Regions from separate parts of the Brucella intermedia LMG 3301 genome, predicted to be linked through region 3. Evidence: riboswitches for the same ligand, from Rfam matches in the RefSeq annotation. Region 3 holds a riboswitch; each other region holds the start of a gene.

Region 1 (4,244 bases), on a different contig from region 3:
TCCGGCAAGGCGAACTGCTTCATCGACCAGCGTGCCCCGACCGGATGTGTAACTGTTGGCGTAATAAAGCGCGACCGTCTTGCGACGGACAGGCTGCTGGATTGCCGCTAAAGCAGCTTTCATCTTATCGATTTCCCGGCTGGCTTCCGCCTGTCTTCCGAGCAACTCGCCCATGCGACGCAGATGATCTTCTATATCGCTGAACGAGCGGGCGGGTGCGAACTCTTCCACCCGTACGCCGAGCCTCCGCAATAGTCCAACCGTCGCTCGCGAGGAGAATGTTCCCGCCAGCACAAGGTCGGACTTCATCAGGAAAACTTCTTCTGCCTGCGCATGGTTGGCCGGCAACTGCCGGGCTTTCGCAGCCATGACGGACAATTCCGGGTCCTGCGATAGATAGGAAACCGATTGTAGCTGCCCTTCCCTGGCCAACAGTATTGCGAGCTGATCGGTACATACATTGATGGAAACAACCCGCTTTGGACTATCCGCTGCATCTGCCGGATTTCGAACGAAAAGGGCGAGCCCCGCCGCGAGGCAGAAGCTGATGATCCAGTTTGCGGATGCCCTTTTCATTCTCTGTTCAGCCTCAGAAATTCCGGGTCAATCCGACATTGATCGTACGTCCTGGCGCAATATAGCCAGAGCTGGACTGATAGTCCTTGTCAAATATATTCTCGACCGAAAACTTCAGTTGCGATTGCTTGTCGATGGAATAGAGCGCCACGAAATCAGCGGTCACATAGTCACCGAGTTTCTTGTTGTTCGCAGCGTCCGCGTAGCGGGAGCCGCCGTAGATCAATCTTGCAGTCAGATCGAGCTTTTCAATCGGCGTGAAATTGACCTCAGCCGCCGCCTTGAAACGTTCACGATAGGGAAGATCGTTTCCGGTGTCTTCATCGATAGGCCGCTTGAAATCCACCATGCCTTTGGCACCCCACTGGTCGTTGAAGCGGTGGTCGAGCGTCGCTTCAAAACCGGTAATGTGGGCTCGGTCAACGTTCACCGGCAACCAGAGATGTGTTTGCTCGTTTTCTCTCCAGCTGATGCCCTGCTTTAGTCTGGTATCGTAGAAAGCCATATCCAGACTGGTGCGAGCGCTGATCCGCCAATTCAAACCGAGTTCATAAGAACCCGATTTCTCGGGGTTCAAATCAGGATTTCCCGACAGCGGATAGTAAAGATCATTAAATGTCGGCGCACGGAAACCGGTTGCGTAAGAAGACCTCAGCACCAAATCCGGCAAAATTTCATAGCTTGCGCCAAGGTTATAAGTGGCGACGTTGCCGAATTGACTGTTGTGGTCATAGCGAATGCCACCGTCAACGCGCAACGCCTCATATTCCAGCGAATATTGACCGAACACGGCAGCCAGGTCGCGGCTGGTTTCATCATAGGCAACCGTGGTGTTGATCTCCTCACGATAGGCTTCCACGCCAGCGGTGACCGTATGACCAACGTTGCCGGTATCGAAGCTCTTCTCGGTCGATCCAAAGACCCCGTAACGCCTGGTTTCAAACCGGTCAGATCCGTTCACGCCCTTGCGGAAGTTACGGCTATTGTCGATACCGGTGCTGAATTCCAGTGTTGACGACCAGTCCGCCGAATGATCGATCCGCGTTCCGATCTTGCCGTTAAATGCCGTGCTGTCAGCCTGGTTCGGCGAAGGCGCTTTGGCGTCATACTGGTTACGCCCCCGGCTGAAGAGACCATCTGCATAAATCCTACCCCAGTCGAAATCCTTCGCCAGCGCAAAGTTGAAGGAGCCCTGCAGAAATCCATCGCGGTCAGGCTCATGACCGTACGCATCCGATGTGGTGAAGTCATATCCTTGCGTGCCGGTGATGGCCGCGCCGAAAGCGTAATCGACACCATCTTTGCTGCGCCCCTGAACGGAACCGGAAACATAGCCGCCCCATGGATGGCTGACCCCGGTAGAAAGACTGCCGCACCAGGAACGCTCGCCACAGGCGCCACCCTGCTTGGTAATGATATTGACCACGCCACCCATGGCGTCGGCGCCATACTGGGCAGAATGAGGGCCTTTTGCGATCTCAATGCGGTCGATTGAGCTCAGGGGAATATTCGCCAATCCCGTTGCGCCGCTTGTCGCGGACGCGGTGCGCACGCCATTGACCAGCACGACCGTTTGCGTGGCGGACATCCCACGAATGAAGATACCAGCCGAAGAGCCCTGTCCGCCATTCGTCTTGATGGAAATACCGTTATAGGATTTCAGCAGTGACTGCAGATCGGGAGCGGCCGACCGCTCGATATCCGCGGAATCGATGACAGTCACCGATGATGTTGAGCGCTGCAGTGAAGACGCGCGGCGCAATGGCGTGACCACGATTGTATCGAGAACGACGCTGCCCTCGCTTTCCGGCAGGTTTTGCGCAAGCGTCACAGACGGTAGTGCAAGAACACTGGCCGATACCAATAGAACCGATGATTTCAAAAGATGCATTTTTTCCTCAACCTGCCGTATCGGAGGACCGATGACCGGCTTTTCCTCTCACCGCAGGTTGAAGTGATAGTGGCGTGATACGCCCTTCTTCCCGGCGGCAACATTTCAACAATGTCACCGCCACGGACAGCCGCGCCTGGACACACCCCGTATCCATGCATGGGTGACCGGATACGGCAGGTCTCCTGACTTTCCGGGTCATCGCTTTTCCGCCGCCTTCCCGATCGCACGATAGCTTTCAGTGGCTTTCACCGCTTGCACGGCTGTGGAGGATAGCTCTCCGGTTACAGTTGCGGGGGCAGTCGCGGCATCAGCCCGAATGGCTTCACCGTGTTCCCTTTTCATCCGCCTGAACAGCGGAACCGTTTCCTGATGATTGCGATAGCAACATGGTTAAGGATTCGCAACTGCGACGAAGCGCAATCCGGGAGAGAAAACTGAATCACATTGGCAAGGAATGGATTCAGCCTCCTGTTTTCAAAGAATTTTCCTATCGCAGGAACGCACGGAAACGCTGGAGCGCGAAGTAGAAAAGCAACGAGCCGATCACTATCAGGGCCAGAAACTGCGGCCACACGACGCTTAGCCCTGCACCGCGAAACAGGATCGACTGCGCCAATATGACGAAATGCGTGTTTGGCGCAGCCAGCATGATCGTCTGGATGATCTCAGGCATGCTTTCACGAGGGGTTGTGCCTCCTGAAAGCACTTGCAATGGCAGAAGTACCAGCATCAGCAGCATTCCGAACTGCGGCATGGAACCAGCCGCGGTCGCCAGAAAGATACCAAGACTGGTCGTCGCAAAAAGCTGCAGCGCCGCACCGACGAGGAACAACGACACCGATCCATAGATGGGAACAGCGAGCAGTCCCTGCACCACCACGACCAAGGCAAAAGCTGAAGCAATCAGGACGACCAGCCCCATAGACCATATTTTGCTGACCATGATTTCGACGGGCGTTACCGGCATCACCAGCAGATGCTCTATGGTTCCGTGTTCGCGCTCTCGAATAAGGGCTGCGCCCGTCAGAATGATCGACAGCATCGTCACCGACGAAATCACATTGTTGATCGCCCCGAACCAACCCTTGTTCAAATCCTGATTGAATCTCGCCCTCAGATTGAGTTCGACGGGTGTTTGTGCGCTGCCGCGATAGCGATTGAGAAATTCGTTCACCTCGCTCGTCACAATTGCTTGCACGTATCCTCCCCCGGTAAAGGCCTGGCTCATCCGCGTCGCGTCGACATTAAGCTGGATCGTCGGGGAACGCCCCGCCAGAAGATCCCGCTGAAAATTGGGCGGGATGTTGAGCGCGAACGTGTCCAGACCTTCATCCATCCGGGCATCCATTTCATAAGATGAAATGAGTTTCGGAGGTACGAAATATGGCGGATAGAACGCTGTCGTGATGCGGGCCGAAACGGGTGACTGATCCTCATCGACAATCGCTATGGCCGCATTGTTGAGCGTTTCGGGCATCGCCTTGGAAGCCGTGTAGATCGCAAGCGTAAAGGCATAGACGATGAGGATCAGCAGCATCGGGTCGCGTGCGAGGCCCCGCAGTTCTTTCACACCAAGGTGGACTATGTTGGATATCCGCATCTCAGCCCGCCTGTTTCTTGAGAAGAATGATGGCGAGCGCCATGAGTACCGGCACCGCGATCAACAAGGGCAGAAACGACCCTGCGAGATCGGCAAATCCTAATGCCTTGGAGAAAACGCCACGCGAAATGGTCACGAAATGCGTTGCAGGATAGATTTTGCCGATGAAAGCGC
Region 2 (4,244 bases), 800 kb from region 3:
CCGTAAACCCGCTCCACATCATAGGGCGAGAAGAGGTACATATCCTCGTTATTCTTCGCCAGTTCGAAGGTGATGTCCGGAATGACGACGCCGAGCGACAGTGTTTTGATGCGGATTTTCTCGTCGGCATTTTCGCGCTTCGTATCGAGAAACCGCATGATGTCCGGGTGATGCGCATGCAGATAAACCGCGCCCGCGCCCTGCCGTGCGCCAAGCTGGTTGGCGTAGGAAAAGGAATCTTCAAGAAGCTTCATCACCGGAATGATGCCGGATGACTGGTTCTGGATCTGCTTGATGGGTGCCCCCGCCTCGCGAATATTGGTAAGGCTCAGGGCCACTCCCCCGCCCCGCTTCGACAATTGCAAAGCCGAATTGATGGAGCGCCCGATGGACTCCATATTGTCCTCGACCCGCAGCAGAAAACAGGAAACGAGCTCACCGCGCTGCTTCTTGCCTGCATTGAGGAAAGTCGGCGTCGCAGGCTGGTAGCGTCCCGAGATAATCTCCTCCATCAGATCGCGTGCGAGTTGCTCATTGCCACGCGCCAGCGCCAGCGCCACCATGCAGACGCGGTCTTCATAGCGCTCCAGATATCGCTTCCCGTCGAATGTTTTCAGCGTGTAGCTGGTGTAATATTTGAACGCGCCGAGAAATGTCGGGAAGCGAAATTTCTTCGCATAGGCTTCGTCGAAAAGATCGCGCACGAAGTTGAAGGAATACTGATCCAGCACTTCCTGCTCATAATAGCCTTCGCTCACCAGATAATCTAGCTTTTCCCGAAGGTTATGGAAAAAGACCGTGTTCTGGTTCACGTGCTGGAGGAAATATTGGCGCGCCGCCTGCCGGTCGCGGTCAAGCTGGATTTTTCCCTCGTCGTCATAAAGATTCAGCATTGCGTTGAGCGCATGATAATCCAGCCCGTCGGTGGATTTTGACGGTTTGCTGCTGGAGCCCGCCGTTTGCAGTCCATCCTGCACCAAGGGCCGAGCTTCTCGCTCCCGTATCAGGGTTGTGTCTGCCGTGTCCAAAATTGTTCCATCCCGTTTTTGACATTGCCAATGTCCTCGTCGGTTCCCAGAAGCTCGAAGCGGTAGAGGTAGGGAACCCGACATTTGGCGGAGATAATGTTGCCGGCGATACAGAAAGCCTCGCCGAAATTGCTGTTTCCCGCGGCGATCACGCCGCGGATGAAAGAGCGATTGCTCTCGTCGTTGAGAAAGCGGATCACAGCCTTGGGGACAGCGCCCTTGGAACCGCCGCCGCCATATGTGGGCGTGACGAGCACAAAGGGCTCGCGCACCTGCAATCCGCCTGAACCGTCCATCGGGATACGGTTTGACCGCATTCCAAGCCGTTCAACGAACCGGTGCGTATTTTCCGACCGGCTGGAGAAATAGACGATCAGGCTCATGTGACCACAGGCCTCAGGCTAGAGAGCTGATCATATCGGGCCGGAAGCCCGCCCAATGGGATTCGCCTGCCACAACCACCGGCACCTGGCGGTAGCCCATGCCCTTCACGAGATCGAAGGCGTCCGCATCGGCAGAAATATCGATGACTTCATATTCGATGCCCTGACGATCGAGGGCGCGCGTGGTGGCGGTGCACTGGACGCAGGCGGGCTTGCTGTAAACGGTGACGTTCATTTTTTTCTCGCTGGTTAGAGCGCATCCCGAAAAGTGGGAACCCGTTTCGGATGAGATGCGCGACAAGACAAACAGACAGAGCATTTCCAACGGTTCATGAAAAAACAGGGAATGCCCTGGAAGGACGCAAAAAGCCGTTCGCGCATCGCGAAATGCGCGTTGAAAGGCACATGACAGGGGAAAGGCCAGCCGCACCAACAAGCAGCCTGACCGCACAAACTATCCCTGGAAGGGAGGACCGGAACTGAAACTGAATAGACTGAACATGGACTTCACCCCGAAGCTAAATCCCAGCAAAAGTGCAAAGCGGTTTTGCCGGGGAATGCGTAAAAACAAAGCGGGAAGTTCGAGGCAGCAACCGGCAAGGCAAAGCTTGCCATACAAGATTGCGCGCCAACCGGACACCCCGCCCGTGGACGTACTCGTTCAAGGCAGGTCTCCTGGCTCACGGATCAACATTCTGCCCGCCTTCCCAGCCTGAGCCAGTGACGTGATGGACAGAACTCTCCGCTTACAGTTGCGGGGGCAGCTCCGGCATTGTCGCATCCATCATGGATGAAACGCACCGGATTCCCGTCTTAGCTTTCGATCCGACGAATCGAAAGAACCTAGAACACTATATATAGTAGTCGAAGTTAAAAACTCGTCAACGGATAGTTGGTGACAAGGCATGAAAATTAGCGGGGTCGTTCGAGCGCGCCCCTCAATAGCGGGCATTGTCGCTGCCTATTTAGCGGGCGTGATCGGTTTCGGCCTGAATTCCGGCTTGATAGCCTTGAGCGCCATGCGGTCCACCAGAGCGGGAGCTATAAGCTTCAACCACCGCCCCAGCCGCATCTGCCTGGTCATCAACACTTCGCGTTTGCGCGCCTGGACACCCGCCAGCATCAGCCGCACGGCTTCCTCGACCGGCATCATGTCATCCTCGCGCACGCCGCTCGTTCCAAGAGCGGCACCGCTTGCGCCATAGCCTACTTTGCGAATGTCGGTTTTGACGACACCCGGATAGACGATTGTCACGGAAATGCCGCTGGGGGTCAGTTCGGCGCGAAGCGCCTCGCAGAAGCCTGAGAGGGCGAACTTCGTTCCGCTATAGGCCGTACGCCCCGGCACGCCGATGAATCCGGCCACGGATGAGACAGCGACGATCCGCCCCCTGCTGGCAGCGAGATATGGAAGTGCGGCATGGATAGGCCAGACGCTGCCCCAATAGTTCAACTCCATCAGGTCATGCATCCAATCGAGATCATCCGGCTTGATTTCGGCGAAATTGGCATGGGCCGACATGCCCGCATTCACGATCAGCGTATCGATGCGGCCATAGGCGGAAACCGCCTTGTCGATCAGGGCGATGCAGGCAGCGCGATCCTTAACGTCGGTGGGTATCACAAGGGCCGAGCTGCCCAGTTGCCGCAATTCGGCGGCAAGCCTCTCCAGCTTGTCCACATTGCGCGCAGCGAGCACCAGAGCAGCACTGGCACGGTCGCGCTGGGCGATCTGCCGCGCGGTTTCAGCGCCGATACCATCCGATGCTCCCGTTATGATCGTCACGTCCATGCCAGGCCCTCCCCTGCCTATCGATCCGACGACAGGCAAGGTACAGGCAGGGCAATCAGTGCGTCCAGTGGTTTAGACCTTGCGCGATAGAATTGCAGCGAGAGCGAGACCGCCGATCAGCGATATGTGCTCCAGCGCCACCGTCATATCCCGGAAAGCTTCTTCTCCTTCCTTCGCCCAGAACGGGTGGGCAACGGGAATGGTCAGGATCGTAAAGACGGCAAGCGCGCCACAAGCCAGCCAGGTTCCGCGATTGAAGATGATCATCAGCGATCCGCCAATCTGCAAAAGCAGAGTTGCGCTGTTGAACAGCCAGCCCGGATGAAGACCAAAGCTTTCCATTTCCGCAGCATTGGCGCCGAAGTCGAAGAGCTTGGCCAGCCCACTCGACCAGAAAACGAAGGTAAGGACCACCCGCGCCAGCAAAAGGCTGGCACGGGAATCGAGGATGTTGGCGATGAAACGCGGCATCGGTCAGCCCTTTCCGCCCGTGATACGGATAACCTTGAATGCGACTGCCACGGCAATTGCTGGCGCGAGCGCGAATATCACCGACAGCCAGAGCGAGGCATTTGCCGCGCCCTCCACACCTCCCGGCACGGCAATACCGGCAAAATTGGCAACCATCCCCGCGCACGCCGTTCCGAAGGCTATGGCGAAGAGCTGTACGGTCGTCATTCCACCCGCTGCGAGATCCTGCTCGGTCAGGGGAGCGCTCTGATAGACGCGGGTAACGAGGCTGGGCCAGGCAAGGCCAATCCCGAAACCGATCAGGATGAGCCCAAGGCAGACGGGCGCGAGCAGCGACCAGTTGCCGTTGCCATGGATCGGGAGAAATATGGCGAGCAGGACAAGACCGGCAAGCGCGAGAACGGGTCCGGCAACGACAAGCCTGTCGCCCCCCTTCTCCTGCCATCTGGAACTGAGGAAGGATGCCACCGTCCAGCCGATTGCCATAAGTGCCGCCAGATATCCTGCCCAGAGCGGAGACTGGCCATGCAGGTGCTGCAGCAGATAAGGCACGTATATTTCGGGCTGCAT
Region 3 (4,244 bases):
GCAGCGATTGCAGGATGACGCCGGATATTGCCAGCGACGCGCCGCAACATGCGGCGATGACGGCACGGCTGAGGCGATAACTCCAGACGATGCCCTCATCGATGGGTTCGAGCGCATATCCGGCGTTCCACACCCGGTTGGCCACAGTCTTGGCAACCACGTCGAGCGGTATCGCCGTTTCGCCTATCGCAGCCCCAAGCCAAAGGGCGACGAGAAGCAGGACAAGGGAAAAGACCAGGAAAGACACGCCGGAGCGTGCCCTTCCCTTGCGTTTCAAGCCTGTTGCTGTTGCCCGCGCCGTCACTTGTCGAGGTCCGAGGCGGCGATATCGGCGGCAAGCGTTTCGATGCCCTCGATCACGCGAAGCGATGTGCTCATCGATTGCGCATCCATGTCGAAGACATGCTTGTCCTTCACCGCAGGCATCAGCTTCGTGACAGCATCATTGTCGAGGAACTGGCGCTTGACGGCAATGTCATCAGCCGGATAGCGGCGGCGATCCAGCTTTGCGGCAACGATCATCGACGGGCTCGATTTCGCGATCGTCTCCCATCCGACTGTCGGCCATTCTTCCTCGCTGTCGATCACATTCCTGATGCCGAGCGCCGAAAGAATATAGGCGGGCGCACCGAACTTGCCCGCCACATAGGGGTCAGCGTCAACCTGTGTGCTGGAGAACCAGACGACTGCAGAAAGATTTTCGCCTTTGGACGAAATTTTCTCACGCGCCGCTGCTTCGCGGGCCTTCAAGTCGGCGACGAGTTTCTCGCCACGGTCCTGCACGTTGAAGATTTCCGCCAGTTCGGTGATTTCCTGATAGACGATATCCATCTTGAACGCTGCCGTGCGAACGCCGTCGCCGCCACCGGAATTATCCTTGCCGACGCAATCGGATGGCGACGTGTAGGCCGGAATGCCAAGCTCCTCGAATTGTTCCCGGCTTTGCCACAATGCCCGTGGGCCCGACATGCCACTGAAAATCAGCCGTCACGATTTCCGGCTTTTCCGCCAGAACGCTTTCAAAGCTGGGATCGTTATCGGCGAGCCGCTTTACCTTGGCGTTGGCCTCCTCGAAACCCTTGAGGACAGGGCCGAACCAGACCGCCGTCCCGACAAGCTTGTCGCCGAGACCGAGGCTATAGAGAATTTTCTGCGCTGCTCTGCCCGACCGCAACGGCGCGGCTTGGCGCCTGCTTGAAGGTGACATCACGGCCGCAGTTTTTCAGCGTCAGCGGATATTGCGTTTCTGCTGCCTGTGCAGCCGGACCGGCTGCCAGAAATGCGACCGCGCAGAGAGCGGCACGAAACGGCATATTGCCTGGAATTTTCATGGGAATCCCCGAAAATGATAAGAGAAACGAGCCCTGTCAGGCGGCGGAAAAAATCCCGCGCGAAAGACGGACAGGCATATCCGGGGACATGTCGAAATCATGCGATGACGATGGAAGGAAGCGTCCTGCGACGCGGAAAACTGTCATAACCGGCTCCTGCTCCGGGCATCCCCGCCCGTGACAATGGACAACACTAGACGGCAGGTCTCCTGGCTCGCGAATATCTGCTGTTCATCTGCCTTCCCGCGTTTCTCCGGCGCAGTGGCATGACGCTTTCAACGTCACGAGGATGAACGGCAATCCGCTTACAGTTGCGGGGGCAGCCACGGTCTCGGCCCCTTTTCGGGTCGTCCTCACCGTGTTCCCTATTAATCCCCTTCGCTCTCGGTCGGGGAACCGTCGTTACACTATTACGTTGGCCCGCTGCCGCCGTCAAGCAGGTCTCGACGGCTATTTCCGGCGCGCGATCTTCAAGCGATTCGAAAGCGTGTCACTTAAATTGCGGCCAAACTATTGTCGCATATGCTGGCCTATTGAATTTGTTTTCGCTAATCTCCATGTAGTTTGCTCCCGCTAGGAAAGCGGGACTTTGGGGAGGTCCGCCGCAGGGCGGCAATATATTCCGTTGGGAGGACATATGCGTAGATTTATTCTGGCCCTGACGTCGGTAGCGGCGTTGGCTATGGCAGGCTCTGCTTCCGCAGAAGACTACAAGGTGCTTGCGCCTGCTGCTCCGGGCGGCGGCTGGGACCAGACAGCGCGCACGATGCAAAGCGCACTTCAGGACGAAAAGATTTCCGGCAGCGTGCAGGTCATCAACGTTCCCGGCGCTGGCGGCACCATCGGCCTTGCGCAGTTCGTGAACCAGAACAAGGGCGATCCGAGCCAGCTGATCGTGGGCGGCTATGTCATGGTCGGCGCGATCCTGACCAACAAATCGCCGGTTACCCTGGAACAGATCACGCCGATTGCCCGCCTTACCGGCGAATATGAAGCCATCGTCGTTCCGGCTTCTTCCGACATCCAGAACATTGGCGACCTTGCCGCGAAGCTCAAGGCCGATCCGGGCTCGGTTTCGTGGGGCGGCGGCTCCGCAGGCGGTACAGACCACATCACCGCAGGCCTTTTTGCCAAGGCCGCAGGCGTCGATCCGACCAAGGTCAACTACATTGCCTTCTCTGGCGGCGGCGAGGCGCTGGCGGCCATTCTCGGCAATCAGGTGACCGTCGGCATTTCCGGCTACGGTGAATTCGAATCGCAGATCAAGGCCGGTACGCTGCGCATCATCGGCATTTCGAGCGACGAGCGCGTGGAAGGCATCGACGCACCGACCTTCAAGGAAGGCGGCGTGGACGTTTCGATCCAGAACTGGCGCATGGTCGGCGCGGCTCCCGGCATCACTGCCGAGCAGGAAGCTGCCATCAATGCCGATATCGAGAAGATGGTGAAGTCGGAATCCTGGCAGAAGGCGCTGAAGGACAAGGGCTGGGCGGATACCTACCTTGCCGGTCCGGCATTCAAGGAGCAACTGGCCAAGGACGTTGCCGCGACTGAAACCATCCTCAAGGAAATCGGTCTCGTCAAATGACAGGATCAGGCCAGCATGAAGAGCGCCGCCCCGAAAGGGCGGCGCCAGACTTCGCCGCACTCGTCATCGCTCTCGTTCTCGCAGCTGTCGCCATCGCCATTGCCTGGTCGACAACCTATGGCAACGATGTGACGAGCTATTCCCCGGTCGGCCCGAAAACCGTGCCCTATGTCGTCGCAGCCGGATTGTTCGGCCTCGCGATCTGGACCGTGTTCGAGGCGCTTCGCGGCGACTTCCCCGAACGTGAGCATCAGGAAATCGCGCCGATGGCGTGGATAATCGGCGGTCTGGCCCTCCAGATGCTGACGATGAAGACTGTCGGCTTTTCCCTGTCCACCGGCCTGCTTTTCGCAGCGACCGCACGCGGCTTCGGCTATCGCAAATTTTGGATCAGCGTTCCCGTGGGCATCGTTTTTGCCTTCGTGATCTGGTTCATCTTTGCACGCGGCCTGCAGCTATCGTTGCCGTCTGGCTGGCTCGAACAATTCGTTTAGAGCATTCCCCGTTTCGGCTGAAACGACGGAAATGCCCTAAGTCCTCGTGATATCGCATTATCCGACGCAAAACCGCTTCGCACTTTGCTGGAAATGCATTCTTGTGTTGTCGCATTATCCTACGCAAAACCGCTTCGCACTTTTGCTGGAAATGCTTTCTTGTTTTGTCGCATTATCCTACGTAAATCGCTTCGCGCATTTGCTGGAAATGCTTTAAAGGCTGAGTGCCCTCATGGATACTGTCGCACTTCTCGCCAACGGACTTCTGGTGGCGCTTGAACCATCGAATCTTCTTTATGCGCTGATTGGCGTAACACTGGGCACCGCCGTCGGCGTGCTGCCCGGCATCGGCCCGGCACTCACCGTCGCGCTGCTCCTGCCCGTTACCTACAAGCTCGACCCGTCAGGCTCCCTCATCATGTTCGCGGGCATCTATTACGGCGGCATGTATGGCGGTTCGACTACGTCGATCCTGCTCAATACGCCGGGCGAGAGCGCATCCATCGTCACCGCGCTGGAGGGCAACAAGATGGCCCGGGCCGGGCGCGGGGGACCAGCGCTGGCGACAGCCGCCATCGGCTCCTTCATCGCGGGCTTGATAGCCACTCTGGCACTCGCCTTCGTCGCGCCGTGGGTCGTGAAATTTGCCCTCTCCTTCGGGCCATCGGAATATTTCGCGCTGATGCTGCTTGCCTTCATGACCGTTTCGGCGGCCTTCGGCGATTCCACGCTGCGCGGCCTGACGTCCCTTTTCATCGGCCTTGCGCTCGGACTGATCGGCATTGACCAGTTGACCGGTCAGGCACGCCTTGTCATGGGAACGCCGAACCT

The links. Region 3 has a riboswitch for cobalamin ahead of OINT_RS17240 (ABC transporter substrate-binding protein). Riboswitches for the same ligand answer to the same signal wherever they lie in the genome.
Positions count from the first base shown of each region.
Region 1: it holds a riboswitch for cobalamin, as region 3 does, so the genes downstream of both, OINT_RS07370 (TonB-dependent receptor domain-containing protein) here and OINT_RS17240 (ABC transporter substrate-binding protein) in region 3, are expected to answer to the same signal.
Region 2: it holds a riboswitch for cobalamin, as region 3 does, so the genes downstream of both, nrdH (glutaredoxin-like protein NrdH) here and OINT_RS17240 (ABC transporter substrate-binding protein) in region 3, are expected to answer to the same signal.

Region 1 covers NZ_ACQA01000001.1:1,540,403-1,544,646, forward strand. The annotation lists gene OINT_RS07365 (ABC transporter substrate-binding protein) at 1-576, opposite strand, end outside; gene OINT_RS07370 (TonB-dependent receptor domain-containing protein) at 590-2,467, opposite strand; cobalamin riboswitch at 2,626-2,849, opposite strand; gene OINT_RS07375 (ABC transporter permease) at 2,958-4,070, opposite strand; gene rbbA (ribosome-associated ATPase/putative transporter RbbA) at 4,072-4,244, opposite strand, start outside.
Region 2 covers NZ_ACQA01000002.1:244,015-248,258, reverse strand. The annotation lists gene nrdE (class 1b ribonucleoside-diphosphate reductase subunit alpha) at 1-1,028, opposite strand, end outside; gene nrdI (class Ib ribonucleoside-diphosphate reductase assembly flavoprotein NrdI) at 1,004-1,411, opposite strand; gene nrdH (glutaredoxin-like protein NrdH) at 1,425-1,646, opposite strand; cobalamin riboswitch at 2,060-2,273, opposite strand; gene OINT_RS13635 (SDR family oxidoreductase) at 2,373-3,203, opposite strand; gene OINT_RS13630 (DoxX family protein) at 3,276-3,674, opposite strand; gene OINT_RS13625 (MFS transporter) at 3,678-4,244, opposite strand, start outside.
Region 3 covers NZ_ACQA01000002.1:1,041,873-1,046,116, forward strand. The annotation lists gene OINT_RS17235 (FecCD family ABC transporter permease) at 1-304, opposite strand, end outside; partial or broken gene OINT_RS17240 (ABC transporter substrate-binding protein) at 301-1,331, opposite strand; cobalamin riboswitch at 1,514-1,747, opposite strand; gene OINT_RS17245 (Bug family tripartite tricarboxylate transporter substrate binding protein) at 1,969-2,919, shown strand; gene OINT_RS17250 (tripartite tricarboxylate transporter TctB family protein) at 2,916-3,413, shown strand; gene OINT_RS17255 (tripartite tricarboxylate transporter permease) at 3,646-4,244, shown strand, end outside.